Regions from separate parts of the Streptomyces sp. NPDC001787 genome, predicted to be linked through region 3. Evidence: riboswitches for the same ligand, from Rfam matches in the RefSeq annotation. Region 3 holds a riboswitch; each other region holds the start of a gene.
The links. A riboswitch is a leader RNA that binds a small molecule or an ion and turns the genes downstream of it on or off. The one in region 3 is predicted to bind cobalamin.
Positions count from the first base shown of each region.

Region 1: it holds a riboswitch for cobalamin, as region 3 does, so the genes downstream of both, metE (5-methyltetrahydropteroyltriglutamate--homocysteine S-methyltransferase) here and ABT170_RS25405 (ribonucleoside-diphosphate reductase subunit alpha) in region 3, are expected to answer to the same signal.
Region 2: it holds a riboswitch for cobalamin, as region 3 does, so the genes downstream of both, ABT170_RS10065 (cobalamin biosynthesis protein) here and ABT170_RS25405 (ribonucleoside-diphosphate reductase subunit alpha) in region 3, are expected to answer to the same signal.
Region 4: it holds a riboswitch for cobalamin, as region 3 does, so the genes downstream of both, ABT170_RS19645 (ABC transporter substrate-binding protein) here and ABT170_RS25405 (ribonucleoside-diphosphate reductase subunit alpha) in region 3, are expected to answer to the same signal.

Region 1 is NZ_JBEOZE010000019.1:46,229-50,120, reverse strand. It holds gene ABT170_RS24500 (DUF6351 family protein) at 1-1,595, shown strand, start outside; cobalamin riboswitch at 1,755-1,953, shown strand; gene metE (5-methyltetrahydropteroyltriglutamate--homocysteine S-methyltransferase) at 2,115-3,892, shown strand, end outside.
Region 2 is NZ_JBEOZE010000005.1:325,865-329,756, forward strand. It holds gene ABT170_RS10060 (cobyric acid synthase) at 1-634, opposite strand, end outside; gene ABT170_RS10065 (cobalamin biosynthesis protein) at 631-1,575, opposite strand; cobalamin riboswitch at 1,680-1,869, opposite strand; gene ABT170_RS10070 (hypothetical protein) at 1,978-2,208, opposite strand; gene ABT170_RS10075 (inorganic phosphate transporter) at 2,221-3,480, opposite strand; gene ABT170_RS10080 (class II aldolase/adducin family protein) at 3,763-3,892, shown strand, end outside.
Region 3 is NZ_JBEOZE010000020.1:63,952-67,843, forward strand. It holds gene mctP (monocarboxylate uptake permease MctP) at 1-1,077, shown strand, start outside; gene ABT170_RS25400 (hypothetical protein) at 1,183-1,848, shown strand; cobalamin riboswitch at 2,148-2,270, shown strand; gene ABT170_RS25405 (ribonucleoside-diphosphate reductase subunit alpha) at 2,410-3,892, shown strand, end outside.
Region 4 is NZ_JBEOZE010000013.1:144,143-148,034, forward strand. It holds gene ABT170_RS19635 (amino acid permease) at 1-719, shown strand, start outside; gene ABT170_RS19640 (M67 family metallopeptidase) at 826-1,248, shown strand; cobalamin riboswitch at 1,283-1,447, shown strand; gene ABT170_RS19645 (ABC transporter substrate-binding protein) at 1,486-2,529, shown strand; gene ABT170_RS19650 (FecCD family ABC transporter permease) at 2,526-3,566, shown strand; gene ABT170_RS19655 (ABC transporter ATP-binding protein) at 3,595-3,892, shown strand, end outside.

The DNA of each region.
Region 1 (3,892 bases), on a different contig from region 3:
CCGCCGACCTGGCGACCGCCACGACGAGCGCGGGCAGGAAGGTGCCGTACATCGTCCGCGTCGAGACCGGCACCATCAACCGCGGCATCTACGAGACGGCCGTGCTGCACGACCCGCTGTCCCCCGCCCCCGACCCGCTGGAGCGCGGGCCGGGCTGGAACGGACGCCTCGTGTACGGATTCGGCGGGGGCTGCAACGGCGGCTGGTACGTCCAGGGCCGCAAGACCGTCGGCATCATGAACGACACGTATCTGAGCAAGGGCTACGGCGTCGCCTCGTCCTCGCTGAACGTCTTCGGCAACAACTGCAACGACCTGCTGGCCGCCGAGACCATGAGCATGGTCAAGGAACGCTTCGTGGAGACGTACGGCGAGCCGGCCTTCACCATCGGGAACGGCTGCTCCGGCGGCTCGTACCAGACCCACCAGATCGCCGACAACTACCCGGGCCTGCTGGACGGCATCCTCTCCGGCTGCAGCTTCCCCGACGTCGGCTTCGGGACGATCCAGACGCTCAGCGACGCCCAGCTCCTGAACCACTACTTCAAGAATGTCGCGCCGGACGCGTTCACCAAGGAGCAGCAGAGGGCGGTCTCCGGGTTCGGCATGTGGGAGAGCATCGGCAGCCTGGCGCGGGCCGCCGGCCGGATCGACCCCACGGTGTACTGCCCGGCCCAGCTGCCCGTGGCGCAGCGCTACCACCCCCTCACCAACCCGGACGGTGCCCGCTGTGATGTGTACAGCCACGCCGTGAACGTCTACGGCGAGGTACCGGAGACCGGGAAGGCGCGCAGGCCGCTCGACAACACCGGTATCCAGTACGGACTTCAGGCCCTGAACAACGGGACCATCGACATGGACCGGTTCATCGACCTCAACCGGCGCATCGGCGGCCTCGACGACGACGCCAAGCCCACCGCGCAGCGCACCGCCGCCGATCTCAAGGCGGTTCGGCTCGCCTACCGCACCGGCCGCATGCTGAACGGCGGTGCCGGCCTGGCCGACATCCCGATCATCGACTACCGCGACTACACGGACGACGCCGCGACCGGCGACATGCACATGCGCTTCCATTCCTTCTCCACCCGGGCGCGCCTGGACAAGGCCAACGGCACCCACGCCAACCAGGTCATGCTCACCCGCTCCAGCGGACACGGGTTCACCCTCGCCGGGATGGTGGCCGACATGGACCAGTGGCTCACCGCCATCAAGGGGGACCCCGGCACCGACGCCCCCATCGAGAGGATCGCCCGCAACCGGCCGCAGGGACTCACGGACGCCTGCTGGACCCGTGGCATCGGGGCGAAGAAGATCTCGGAACCCCAGGTGGAGGGCATCGGCAACACCGAGTGCAACACCCTCTACCCGGTGTGGACCTCGCCGCGGATGGTCGCCGGAGCCGATGTGGCCAACGACATCGTCAAGTGCCGCAAGCGTCCCGTGGTCCGCACCGACTACCAGGTGCCGGTGACCGACGCCCAGCTCAAGGAGCTGACGGGGATCTTCCCGTACGGGGTCTGCGACTGGTCCGTTCCCGGGGCGGGCCAGCAGGCCCCCATGGGTACCTGGCTCTCCTTCGACGCGGTGACCGGATAGCGACGGGCGAGCACCGAAGGCTGTCCCGACGGGGCCCGGTGTCCGCTCCCGCTCCACCGTGCCCGTCATCTCCCCGCACACCCCCGCCCGTCACGTGTCCCGGTATCCGGGCGGGGGTGTGCGGGCGCCGCCCGTCGCTTAGGGTGGCGGACGCAGCTGGTTCGCCCCCGTCCGCCAGGCGGGACGCGTCGTAAGAGGGAACCCGGTGGGAATCCGGGACTGCCCCGCAGCGGTGAGTGGGAACGAACGCCGTCATACGCACTGGATCCGGCCGGATCCGGGAAGCGACGGCCAGTAGGGATCTGCCCCGGCAGATGTGCCCGCGAGTCCGAAGACCTGCCCGTTGCCCGTACGCGACCGATCGCGTGCGGAGATCCCGGTGACCTCGTGGGCGGGTCGGCGTACATATCGAGCGGCACGTGCGGGAGAACTCCCCGACGTGGTCCGCCCGGTCGGTCGTCCCTTCGCGTCCGCGTCCCGTCACCGGGATCCAGGACACATCTCGCGAAGGAGAGTTCTGTGACAGCGAAGCCCGCAGCCGCGGCAGCACGGGCCACCGTGTACGGCTACCCCCGCCAGGGACAGAACCGTGAACTGAAGAAGGCCGTCGAGGGGTACTGGAAGGGCCGCGTGAGCGCGGACGCCCTCCGGGAGACCGCGGTGGATCTGCGCCGGTCGAACTGGCAGCAGCTGGCCGACGCCGGCATCCACGAAGTGCCGTCCGGCGACTTCTCGTACTACGACCATGTGCTGGACACCAGCGTCATGGTCGGAGCGGTCCCCGAACGGCACCGCGCGGTCGCCGAGGAGGACGCGCTGGACGGCTATTTCGCGATGGCCCGCGGCACCCAGGACATCGCACCGCTGGAAATGACCAAGTGGTTCGACACCAACTACCACTATCTGGTCCCCGAGCTGGGCCCGGACACGGTGTTCACGGCGCACTCCGCCAAGCAGGTCGCCGAGCTGAAGGAAGCCCTCGCGCTCGGACACACCGCCCGCCCGGTCCTCGTCGGCCCCGTCACCTACCTGCTGCTCGCCAAGCCCGCGCCGGGCGTGTCCGGGGACTTCGAGCCCCTGACCCTGCTGGACCGGCTGCTGCCGGTGTACGCCGAGGTGCTCGCCGATCTGCGGGCGGCCGGCGCCGAGTGGGTCCAGGTCGACGAACCCGCTCTCGTCCAGGACCGCACCCCCGCCGAGCTGAACGCCGCCACCCGTGCCTACCGCGAACTCGGTGCCGCCACCGACCGGCCGAAGCTGCTGGTCGCCTCGTACTTCGGGCGGCTCGGTGAGGCACTGGGCGTGCTGGCCAAGGCGCCGGTGGAAGGACTGGCCCTCGACTTCACCGAATCGGGCGGCGCCAACCTCGAAGACCTCGCGGCGGCCGGCGGACTGCCCGGCAAGCGCCTGGTCGCGGGCGTCGTCGACGGACGCAACATCTGGATCAACGACTACGAGAAGTCCCTCGCGACCCTCGGCACCCTCCTCGGCCTCGCCGGCCGGGTGGACGTCTCCGCCTCCTGCTCCCTCCTGCACGTACCGCTGGACGCCACCGCCGAGCGCGACATCGACCCGCAGATCGCCCGTTGGCTCGCCTTCGCCCGGCAGAAGACGCGGGAGATCGCCGTCCTGGCGCGTGGGCTCGCCCGGGGCACCGACACCATCGCCGCCGCACTCGCGGCGAACCGCGCCGACCTCGCCTCCCGCGCCGGATCGGCACTGACCAGGGACCCCGCGGTGCGGGCCCGCACCGCCGCCATCACCGCCGCGGACGGACGGCGCTCGCAGCCCTACCAGGAGCGGACCGCCGCCCAGCGCGCGCACCTCGGGCTCCCGCCGCTGCCGACGACGACCATCGGCTCGTTCCCCCAGACGAATGAGCTGCGCGCCGCTCGCGCCGACCTGCGGGCCGGGCGGATCGACACCGCCGGGTACGAGGAACGGATCAGGGACGAGATCCGGGAAGTCCTCTCCTTCCAGGAGAAGGCGGGGCTCGACGTCCTGGTGCACGGCGAGCCCGAACGCAACGACATGGTGCAGTACTTCGCCGAACGGCTCACCGGCTACCTCGCGACCCAGCACGGCTGGGTCCAGTCGTACGGCACCCGCTACGTCCGGCCGCCGGTGCTCGCGGGCGACATCTCCAGGCCGGAGCCGATGACGGTCCGGTGGACGGCGTACGCCCAGTCGCTGACCGCCCGTCCCGTCAAGGGCATGCTCACCGGCCCGGTCACCATGCTCGCCTGGTCCTTCGTCCGCGACGACCAGCCGCTCGGCGAGACCGCCCGGCAGGTCGC
Region 2 (3,892 bases), on a different contig from region 3:
TGTCCAGGCCCGGCTCCAGCAGCGAGACATCGCCCCGGAACTTGTTGACGAGATAGCCGGCGACCAGCGACTGGTCCTCGGCGCTCAGCAGCGCCGTCGTACCGAAGAACGAGGCGAAGACGCCGCCGCGGTCGATGTCGCCGACGACCAGCACGGGAAACCGCGCGGCGCGGGCTATGCCCATGTTCACGATGTCGGTGCGCCGCAGATTGATCTCGGCAGGACTGCCCGCGCCCTCGCAGATCACGGCGTCATACGTGCCCCGAAGCCGCTCCAGGCAGTCCACGACCGTCCCGAGGAGCGCTTCCTGGCGCCCCCCGTGGTAGCCGCGGGCGCTCATCTCGCCGACCGGCTTCCCCATCAGGACGACCTGGCTGGAGCGGTCGCCGCCGGGCTTGAGCAGCACCGGGTTCATCAGCGCGGACGGCTCGACCCGGGCGGCCTGGGCCTGCATCGCCTGGGCACGCCCGATCTCCGCGCCCTCGCGGGTCACGAACGAGTTGAGCGACATGTTCTGCGCCTTGAACGGCGCGACCTTCACGCCCCGGCGCACGAGCCACCGGCAGATCCCCGCCGTGACGACGCTCTTGCCCGCGTCCGAGGTGGTCCCGGCGACCAGGAGTCCGCCGCTCATTTCGCTCTCCGTCCCGCGAGCAGCCGGCCCGCCACGCATACGCCCAGGGCCAGCGCGCTCACCCGGCGCGACAGCCGTACCGCCCGTTCGATGTCGGCGCTCTCCACGGCCCGGCCGTCCGCTCCGTTGAGCACGGGCCGGTGCTCGACCCGCCCGGCGTACGCCAGGGTCCCGCCGAGCCGTACGCCGAGCGCCCCCGCGAACGCGGCCTCCACCGGCCCCGCGTTGGGGCTCGGATGGCTGCCCGCGTCGGCCCGCCAGGCCCGTACGGCCGCACGGGGCCGTCCTCCGGCCACCACGGCCAGCGCGGCCGTCAGCCGGGCTCCCGGTCCGCCCGCCAGGTCGTCCAGGCGGGCCGAGGCCCAGCCGTAGCGCCGGTAGCGGGGCGACTTGTGGCCGACCATGGCGTCCAGCGTGTTGACGGCCCGGAAGCCGACGAGCCCGGGGACCCCGCCCAGGGCGCCCCAGACGAGGGCGCCGACGACGGCGTCCGAGGTGTTCTCGGCGACGGACTCGACCACGGCGCGGGCGATCTGCTGCCCGTCCAGCGAGTGGGGGTCGCGGCCGCACAGATGGGGCAGCCGCTCCCGGGCCACGTCGAGGTCCCCGGCGGCGAGCGCGCCGGCGACGGCGCGCGCCTCACGGCCCAGCGACGTACCGCCGATCACGGACCAGGTGGTGACGGCGGTCAGCGCGACGGCCATGGCGGGGCGGTCCCGTACGGCGCGGGCGGCCAGCGCGGCGGCCCCCGCGGCGCCGCCGGCGCAGACCAGGGTGTGCAGGGCGCCCCACCCGCGGTGGTCGCGCCAGAGCAGGCGTTCGGCCTCCGCCGCGGCCCGGCCGAACCCGGCCACGGGATGTCCCCGGCGGGGGTCACCGAGCAGGGAGTCGGCGATCAGGCCGGCCGTGGCGCCGTACGCGAAGATGCGGTCGGCACGCATGGCTCAGCCGGCCGGGGTACGGGAGATTTCCGCAAGGGGTGACACAGGTTCCGGCGCACGGCAGCCAGGCATGGCGTATGTCCTCACTCAGGGTCCGCGCCCTGGTTCGACGTGACCGGCGACGAGAGTCTCCTGGCTTCCGGATCCGCGGTTCCCCCGGCCTTCCAGTCCGCGTGGGCGGACCGTGACTTCCGATGGGGGACTGCTCCCCGGTGACAGTGGCGGGACCGCGCCGGATTCGCACCGGCTTCCTCTGCTGTCGCCGTAAACGGCTCCGGCAGTCCACCACGCTGTGAGAACGCCCGTCAACTTGCCGTTGACCTGCGGAGCCGCAGTGTGCGCAGACGCACACTGGCCGGACACACAGGGTGTGTCCGGCCAGGTGGAGGTGCGGTGTTCCGGTCAGGCGACGATCAGATAGATCCCGTACGTGACCGCCGCCGCGCACAGCGCGAAGCAGAGGTACGCGCCGGCGCGGGCCGGGGTGAACGAGCCGCCGGAGGCGCCGTTCCGCGCCGTCGGGGACTGCTTGGAGAGGCCGACGATGCCGAGGGTGAAGAGGCCGACCAGCGCCACGGTGACCACGAGGCTGACGCCGAAGACGGAGGCGAGAGCTGCCCAGTCGATGTTCATGCGGATCTGTCCTTACACCGTGGCGGGCCGCGCCGGATCGGCGGGCGTACCGGCCGGAGCCGGGATGGTGGACGTGAGGTCGGGACCCGTGGTGCCGACGGGCGGCGGGGTGACGGCGGCGATGGCCGTGGTGACGACGCCCGCGGGCTCGTCCTCCGGGCCGCCGCCGGTGACGTTGGTGTGGTCGACCGGCTTGCGGCGCGACAGCAGCCAGATGGCGCCGGAGCCCGCGACGAGCAGGACCGCGACGACGCCGACGCCCCAGCCGCCCTGCTTGGTCAGGAACTCCGCGCCCGCGCCGACCAGGCCCGCGGCCGGCAGGGTCAGACCCCAGGCGACGAACATCCGGGTCGCCGTGGACCAGCGGACCACGCCTCCCTGACGGCCGAGGCCCGCGCCCATCACGGCGCCGGAGCAGGACTGGGTGGTGGAGAGCGAGAAGCCGAGGTGGGAGGAGGCCAGGATGACCGTGGCCGCACTGGTCTGGGCGGCGAAGCCCTGCGGCGGCTTGAGGTCGGTCAGGCCGCTGCCCATGGTGCGGATGATGCGCCAGCCGCCGAGGTACGTGCCCAGGGCGATGGCCACACCGGCGGAGACGATGACCCAGACCGGCGGGTTGGAGCCGGGGGCGAGGACGCCGCCGGTGACCAGGGCCAGGGTGATGATGCCCATCGTCTTCTGCGCGTCGTTGGTGCCGTGGGCGAGCGAGACGAGACCGGCCGAGGCGATCTGCCCGGCCCGGTAGCCCTTGGCGGTCGACTTCAGCTGTCCCTCATCGGTGACCTTGCGCCCGATGCGGTACGTCAGCTTCGTGGCCAGCAGCGCGGCGAGACCGGCGACGACCGGCGCGGCGATCGCGGGCAGCAGCACCTTGGTGACGACGGTGCCGCCATTGATCGAGGACCAGCCCGCCGACATGACCGCGGCGCCGATGAGGCCGCCGAACAGGGCGTGCGAGGAACTGGAGGGCAGGCCGACCAGCCAGGTCAGCAGATTCCACAGGATGGCGCCGACGAGCGCCGCGAAGATGACCTCGGTTCTGAGGCCGTCCTCGTTGACGATCCCGCCGGAGATCGTCTTGGCGACCTCCACCGACAGGAACGCGCCGATCAGGTTGAGAACGGCGGACATCGCCACCGCTGTCTTGGGCTTCAGGGCGCCGGTCGAGATGGTGGTGGCCATCGCGTTGGCGGTGTCGTGGAAACCGTTCGTGAAATCGAACACGAGAGCTGTCACGATCACGATCGCGAGCAGCAGCGTGATGTGTTCCATTTACCCAGGCAATCGTTCGACGTCAGTGGCTCGTGGACCGTAGGCAACCTGGATGAACGGAAGATGAACTGGGCGGGGCGCTGTGGTGACTCCAACCGGATGCAATCCCCTCCGCTTGTCTGCTTACGAGGTGGGGCGAGGCACCTGGGGCGGTGCGAGGGCTGCTCTTTGCCGGGCCTTGGCGAACATTTGAGGACGCGTTTTTTCACCCGGAAGAGATTCCGGTCACCCGGCGTCCGGTATCACCCCCGCCGCCCCGGCGCAGCCCTTAGGGTGCCCCGCATGAGCGTGAGCGATCAGCCTCGGGAAGAAGCGATCGAGCGGGCCTGGCGGGGCGTGGTCGACACCGCCCGCCGGTCCGCGGCCGACGGGCTGGTCGTCGGTACCTCGGGCAATGTCTCGGCACGTGTCG
Region 3 (3,892 bases):
GGGCTGCGGGCGCCCGCGCTGATCGCATTCGTGAAGGACGGCCTGATCTATCTGGTGATCGCGGTGGCGATCATCTACATACCGGTCAAGCTGGGCGGCTTCGACGACATCTTCGCCAGGGCGGGCGAGGCGTTCTCCCGGAAGAACCCGGCGACCGGTCAGCCGCGCGGCTCGCTGGTCCCCGGCGACATGGGCCAATGGGGTTACGCGACACTGGCGTTGGGATCCGCGCTCGCGCTCTTCATGTACCCGCACTCGATCACCGCGACGCTCTCCAGCCGCAGCCGCGAGGTGATCCGGCGCAACACCACGATCCTGCCGCTGTACTCCCTGATGCTGGGCATGCTGGCGCTGCTCGGCTTCATGGCGATCGCCGCCGGAGTGAAGGTGGACAACGGGCAGCTGGCCATCCCTCAGCTGTTCGAGAACATGTTCCCCGACTGGTTCGCGGGAGTGGCGTTCGCCGCCATCGGCATCGGTGCCCTGGTGCCCGCCGCGATCATGTCCATCGCCGCGGCGAACCTCTTCACCCGCAACATCTACAAGGACTTCCTGAAACCCGACGCGACACCCGCCCAGGAGACCAAGGTCTCCAAGGTGGTCTCGCTCCTGGTCAAGGTCGGGGCCCTGCTCTTCGTCCTCACCATGGACAAGACGGTCGCCATCAACTTCCAGCTGCTCGGCGGCATCTGGATCCTCCAGACGATGCCGGCCCTGGTCGGCGGGCTGTTCACCCGCTGGTTCCACCGCTGGGCGCTGCTGGCGGGCTGGGCGGCCGGCATGGCGTACGGAACGCTCGCCGCGTACGGCGTGGCGAGCCCCACCCAGAAGCACTTCGGCGGCTCCTCGAAGGAGATTCCGGGAATCGGCGAGATCGGCTACATCGGGCTGACGGCCTTTGTGCTGAACGTGGTGGTCGTGATCGTCCTGACCCTCGTCCTGAACGCGGTGAAGGCCCCTGCGGGCATCGACGAGACCTCGCCGGCCGACTACACGGCCGATGCGGGTGACCCCGGCGTCGAGGCGGAGCTGCCGCCGGCCACGCCGGCCACGGCGGTCGCGCCGGGCGGTCACTGACCGGCAGGAACATCGGTGCGGGCCGTCGCGTCCCCCCGGGAGGCGCGGCGGCCCGCACCCGTTCTCCGGCTGTGCGCGGCGGTCACCGTACGCGAGGATGCGGGCATGAATCCTCGCTCCCCGCTCCCCGGACTGTGGCCCGTGCTGCTGGTGCTGACGCTCGCGGCCTGCGGCACGGAGCCGGCCCCCGGCCCCGATGCGGACAGCCCCGGGGGCGCGGCCCCCTCCGCCCCGGTGCCCGGCCGGGCCGCGCTGGAGGCCAGGGCCGCGGCCATCCAGACCACCACCGGCCATGTCTATGTGACCGAGGTCCCCGGCTACACCCTGGCCCGGCAGTCCGTCGGCGTCCTCGGCGACGACGGTTTCGGGAGCTTCTACACGGCGGCGGGCGGCAAGCGCATCCAGCTCTCCGTGGAGCGCGGCACACTGACGGCGGCGAACTGCGCGGCGGGCCCGCGGCCCGGCGGGGGATCGGGCACACCGGCCGCCTGCGAGCGGGACGGCGCGAACTGGTACCGCTCGACGCCGGACGGCCATGAGTACGCCCGCGCGGAGGGCGAGGTCGTCGTCCGGGTCGGCGGAGCCCGGGGGGAGGTCGACCGCGACACCCTGCGCACGGCCGCCGAGGCCGCGCACCGCGCGGATGACCGTGAACTCGACGAGATCCTGCCCCCGGCGGGCCGGGCACCCGGCGCGGGTCCCGTCGAACGCGGCGACCTGCCACCGGTCGGCGACGGGGCCCCGAACAACGACGTGGGAGCGAGCGGCTGAGGGAATCCGCGGCCGGGGAGACCATCCGTACGGGGCCCGGAGGGGGCCGGGAGGATCGCGCCGTACGGGCAGCCGGGAGCAGCCGGGGAGGGGGCCCGGAGCGGGGTGGAGAGGGTGTCCGGCGGGGGCCGGAGGGGCTGAGCGAGGGCCCGGGAGGGGGCCGGGTCAGGGCCCGGGAGGGGGCCGGGAGCCGCTCCCCGGCCTGCCACCGCTCGCCCACCGGCTGACGCTCCGACAGGGCCCGGCGCACCCCGCGACACAACATGTGGGGGCTGCCTCATCGGGCGGCCCCCACATGTATGCTCGTGCTCGCTGTCGCCGCAGGGGAATCCGGTGCGAATCCGGAACTGTCCCGCAACGGTGTATTCAGTGTGCTTTTGCACACCCGAAGTCCGACGACCTGTCGACAGCGCGTCCGGCTCGACCGAACCGGACGCCAAGACGTCCGGGCCTCGCGGATGGGCCGGTGGACGCCGTACGCAGTGCTGCCCCGCCCCGGGCATCGTGCTGCCCGGCTGCCCCCGTTCCCCGCCGGCCCCCAGCCGAGCGAGGGAAATCCCCGTGACCATCGCGCCAGCCGATCCGGTTTCAGCCGCCGCAGCCGAACCGACGGAGCCCACGACCGACGCACCGGGGACCGCACTGCTGCGGACCCTGACGGACCTCACCGTCGATCTGCCCGACACCGATCCCGGACGGGTCGCCGCCGCCGCGCTGCGCGGCCGCAACGCCCGGTCGGACGAGGCGGAGCTGCGTTCGCTGGCCACCGAGGCGGCCGCGGGGCTGATCTCCGAGGACCCCGCCTACTCCCGGCTCGCCGCCCGGCTGCTGACCCGGTCCATCGCCGACGAGGCGGCGGGCCAGGGCGCGGTGTCGTTCTCCGCCTCGGTCGCCGTGGGGCACCGCGAGGGCCTGATCGCCGACCGCACCGCGCGGTTCGTGGCACTCCACGCGGCGGCGCTCGACGCCCTGGTCGAGCGGTCGCTGGCCGACGGCGCGGACGACCGCTTCGGCTACTTCGGGCTCCGGACGCTGCACAGCCGCTATCTGCTGCGCCACCCGCACACCCGGCAGGTCATCGAGACCCCGCAGCACTTCATGCTGCGCGTGGCCTCGGGTCTGGCCGAGGACGAGAGCGTGCGCGCGCTGGACGAGGTCGCCGCGCTGTACGGGCTGATGAGCCGGCTGGACTATCTGCCCTCCTCCCCCACACTCTTCAACTCCGGCACCCGGCACCCGCAGATGTCCTCCTGCTATCTGCTGGACTCGCCCAAGGACGAGCTGGACTCGATCTACGACCGCTACCACCAGGTGGCGCGGCTCTCCAAGCACGCGGGCGGCATCGGCCTCTCGTACTCCCGCATCCGTGCCCGCGGTTCGCTGATCCGGGGCACCAACGGCCACTCCAACGGAATCGTGCCGTTCCTGAAGACGCTCGACGCCTCGGTCGCCGCGGTCAACCAGGGTGGCCGCCGCAAGGGCGCAGCCGCCGTGTACCTGGAGACCTGGCACGCGGACATCGAGGAGTTCCTGGAGCTTCGCGACAACACGGGCGAGGACCAGCGGCGCACGCACAACCTCAACCTGGCGCACTGGATCCCCGACGAGTTCATGCGCCGGGTCGACGCGGACGGCCAGTGGTCGCTGTTCTCGCCCGCCGATGTGCCCGAGCTGGTCGACCTGTGGGGCGACGAGTTCGACGCCGCGTACCGCGCGGCGGAGGCCGCGGGGCTGGCCCGCAAGTCGATGCCCGCGCGGGACCTGTACGGCCGGATGATGCGTACGCTCGCGCAGACCGGCCAGGGCTGGATGACGTTCAAGGACGCCTCCAACCGGACCGCCAACCAGACCGCCGAGCCGGGCCGCGTCGTCCACTCGTCGAACCTGTGCACAGAGATCCTCGAAGTGACCGACGACGGCGAGACGGCCGTCTGCAATCTGGGCTCGGTCAACCTGGGGTCGTTCGTGGCGGACGGGTCCATCGACTGGGAGCGGCTGGACGCCACCGTGCGGACCGCCGTGACCTTCCTGGACCGGGTCGTCG
Region 4 (3,892 bases), on a different contig from region 3:
CCGCGGGCGAGTCCAAGGACCCCACGACCGTCCTGCCCAAGGCCATCAACACCGTGCCGTGGCGCATCGCCGTCTTCTACGTCGGCGCGCTGATCATGATCCTCTCGGTGGTGCCGTGGAGCACGTTCAAGCCCGATGTCTCGCCGTTCGTGAAGACCTTCGAGGAGATGGGCCTCGGTGTGGGGGCCGCGATCGTCAACTTCGTCGTCCTGACCGCGGCGCTCTCCTCCTGCAACTCCGGGATGTACTCCACCGGCCGCATGCTGCGTGACCTGGCGCTCAACGGGCAGGGCCCGAGGGCCTTCACCCGGCTGACGAGGAACGGCCTGCCGTTCGCCGGCACCACGTTCTCGGCCGCGCTGATGCTCGTCGGCGTCTGGATCAACTACCAGTGGCCGGGCGAGGCGTTCAACTACGTCGTCTCCTTCGCGACCATCTCCGGCATGTGGGCCTGGATCATGATCCTGCTCAGCCAGCTCCGCTTCCGCGCGCTGGCCGACCGGGGGGTGCTCCCGCAGTCCGCCTTCCGGGCCCCCGGAGCCCCGTACACCAGCGTCTTCGCGCTCGGCTTCATCGCGATGGTCATCGTGATGATGGCCATCGACAAGGACGCCAGGGTCTCGCTGTACTGCGCACCGGTCTGGGCCCTGATCCTCGGTGTCTCATATCTGGTGCTCAAGGCCCGCAACCCCGGGAACACGGCGTTCATCAAGCGCTGACACCCACGGTCACCCACGCCGGAGCGTCCGGCATGCGGGCCCGCCGTACCACTCCTCGGTACGGGCGGGCCCGCCGCCCGCGGCGGCCGGTCCTATCCTGGGCGCCATGCTGACCATCACCCAGGACCTCCACGACCGGATCGTCGCCCACTCCCGCGCGGACCACCCCGACGAGGCGTGCGGAGTCGTCGCGGGACCGGCCGGAACGGGACGGGCCGAACGCTTCATCCCCATGCTCAACGCCGCCCGCTCGCCCACGTTCTACGAGTTCGACTCGGCCGACCTCCTCAAGCTCTACCGCGACATGGACGACCGCGACGAGGAGCCCGTGATCATCTACCACTCGCACACGGCGACCGAGGCCTACCCCTCCCGCACCGACGTCACGTACGCCAACGAACCCGGCGCCCACTACGTCCTCGTCTCCACCGCGGACACCGACGACGCGGGCCCCTTCCAGTTCCGCTCGTACCGCATCGTGGACGGCGAGATCACCGAGGAGGACGTCAAGATCGTCGACGCCTACTGAAGGACGCCCGGGGGGACGTCCACTGAGGGTCGCCTCACCTGCGTCGCGACCAGGTCTGGCACACTGCACCCAGACCCAACGAGGCGGCAGGAACCAGGAAGCCGGTGCAAGTCCGGCACGGTCCCGCCACTGTGACCGAACCCCGTCCACCAGGACCGGGGCTCGGCAGTCAGGAACTGGCCTGCCGCCTTCTCGCACCGACCAGGGGACGCGGAAATCCCCCGGAGAGGCCCCGCCATGTCCCGGCGCACCCCCGCGCTCATAGCCGCCGCCGTGCTGCTCCCGCTCGCCCTCACCGCCTGCTCCGCCTCGGACGCCGACAACGGCTCCGCGGACTCGGCCAAGGCCGGCGGACCGTCCGCCAAGGGCTTCCCGTACACCGTCACGAACTGCGGTGTCACCACGACGTACACGGCACCGCCCAAGCGCGCCGTCACCATGAACCAGCACGTCACCAAAGTGATGCTGGAACTGGGGCTGGCCAAGTCCATGGTCGGCACCGCCTACCTCGACGACCGGGTCCTGCCGGAGTACGAGGACCAGTACGAGTCCATCCCGGTCCTGGCCGAGGAGTACCCCTCGTACGAGAAGCTCCTCGCCGCCGACCCCGACTTCGTCTACGGCGGCTACTCCACCGCGTTCACCGCGAGTGACGGCCGCAGCCGCGAGGCGCTGAAGAAGTCCGGCATCGACACCCGGCTCAACACCGAGTACTGCGCCAAGAGCCCGACCGCGATGGACGCCCTCTACCAGGAGGTCCGCGAGGTCGGCCGCACCTTCGGCGTCGCCTCGCGCGCCGAGTCGTGGATCAAGGAGGCGAAGGCCACCAACGCCGCCGCGGCCGAGCGGCTCAAGTCCGCCCGGCCGGTCTCCGTCTTCGTCTACGACAGCGGCGACAAGACCGCGTTCACCGCGGGCGGCAGGGGCATCGGCAACGAGCTGATCACCCGGGCCGGCGGCCGCAACGTCTTCGCCGACCTCGACAAGCCCTTCGGCGACGCCTCGTGGGAGAACGTCGTCGCCCGCAAGCCCGACGTCATCGTCATCTACGACTACGGCTCCACCACCGTCGCCCAGAAGAAGAAGCGGCTCCTGGAGGACCCGGCACTCGCCGACGTCCCCGCGATCAGGAACAAGCGCTTCGCCGTCCTCCCGCTCTCCGACGCGGTGCTCGGCGTGCGCGCCCCCGCGGCGGTCGGCAAGCTCGCCGCCCAGCTGCACCCGGAGATACCCGGGGACTCACCCACGGAGGAAGCGACGGACGCGGCCACCGCGTCGTGAGCTGCCGCACCCCCGCCGCGCCGCGACGGCTGCGCTACACCCTGGTCCTCGGCGCCCTCGCCGTCGTCCTCGGGGCCGCCGTCCTCGCCGCGCTCGCCCTCGGCTCCGTCCGCATCCCGCCCGGCCAGGTCCTGGACATCCTGACCGGGCGGGCCGGACCGGGCCCGTTCCGCACGATCGTCCTCGACGTCCGGCTGCCCCGGATCCTGCTCGGCGTCGTCGTCGGCGCCGGACTCGCCGTGATCGGCACCGTCCTCCAGGCGCTCGTGCGCAATCCGCTCGCCGACCCGTTCCTCCTCGGCGTCTCCTCCGGAGCCTCCACCGGAGCGGTCCTCGTGATCGTCCTCGGCGTCGGCGCGGGCCTCGCCACCACCGTCACGATCCCGGCCGCCGCCTTCGCGGGCGCGCTCGCCTCACTCCTGCTCGTCTACACCCTGGCCCGCGGCGGATCCGGCCTCACCACCAACCGGCTCGTCCTGGCCGGAGTCGCCGTCTCCTACGTCCTCTCCGCCCTCACCAGCCTCATCCTGGTCACCTCGGCCCGCGCCGACCATCTTCAGGAAGTCCTCTACTGGACCCTCGGCGGGCTCGGCGCCGCCCGCTGGGACATGCTCGCGCTCCCCTCGGCCGTCCTCGTCGCGGGCACGGCGCTGCTCCTCACCCTCGCCCGCCCGCTCGACCTGCTGCTCGTCGGCGAGGAGGGCGCCACCGTCCTCGGGCTCGACACCGCACGCTTCCGGGCCGGTGTCTTCGTCCTCGCCTCCCTGCTCACCGGCGCCCTCGTCGCCTACAGCGGAGCCATCGGCTTCGTCGGCCTGATGGTGCCGCACATGGCCCGGATGGCCGTCGGCGCCGGCCATCGCGCCCTGCTCCCGGTCGCCGCGCTGGGCGGCGCGGTCTTCCTGGTCCTGGCCGACCTCGCCGCGCGGACGGTCGCCGCTCCCCAGGACATCCCGGTCGGTGTCCTCACCGCCCTGACCGGCGGCCCGTTCTTCCTCTGGATGCTCCGCCGCCGCCCCGAAGGAGCCCCGGCATGACCGGCCTTCGACCCGAAGGAGTTGCCGCATGACCAGTCTGCGCACCGAAGGCCTCTCCTACGGGACCGGCGGCCGGCACCTCGTGGACTCCGTCGACCTGACCGCCGCCGACGGTGAGACGGTCGGCCTCGTCGGCCCCAACGGCAGCGGCAAGACCACCCTGCTGCGCTGCGTGTACGGAACCCTGCGCCCCACCCACGGCCGGGTCCTGCTCGACGGCGACGACCTCGCCCGCCTCCCCGTCAAGGCCCGAGCCCGCCGGATCGCCACCGTCCCGCAGGACGGCCAGGCCGGTTTCGAACTGACCGTCGCGCAGGTCGTCGCCA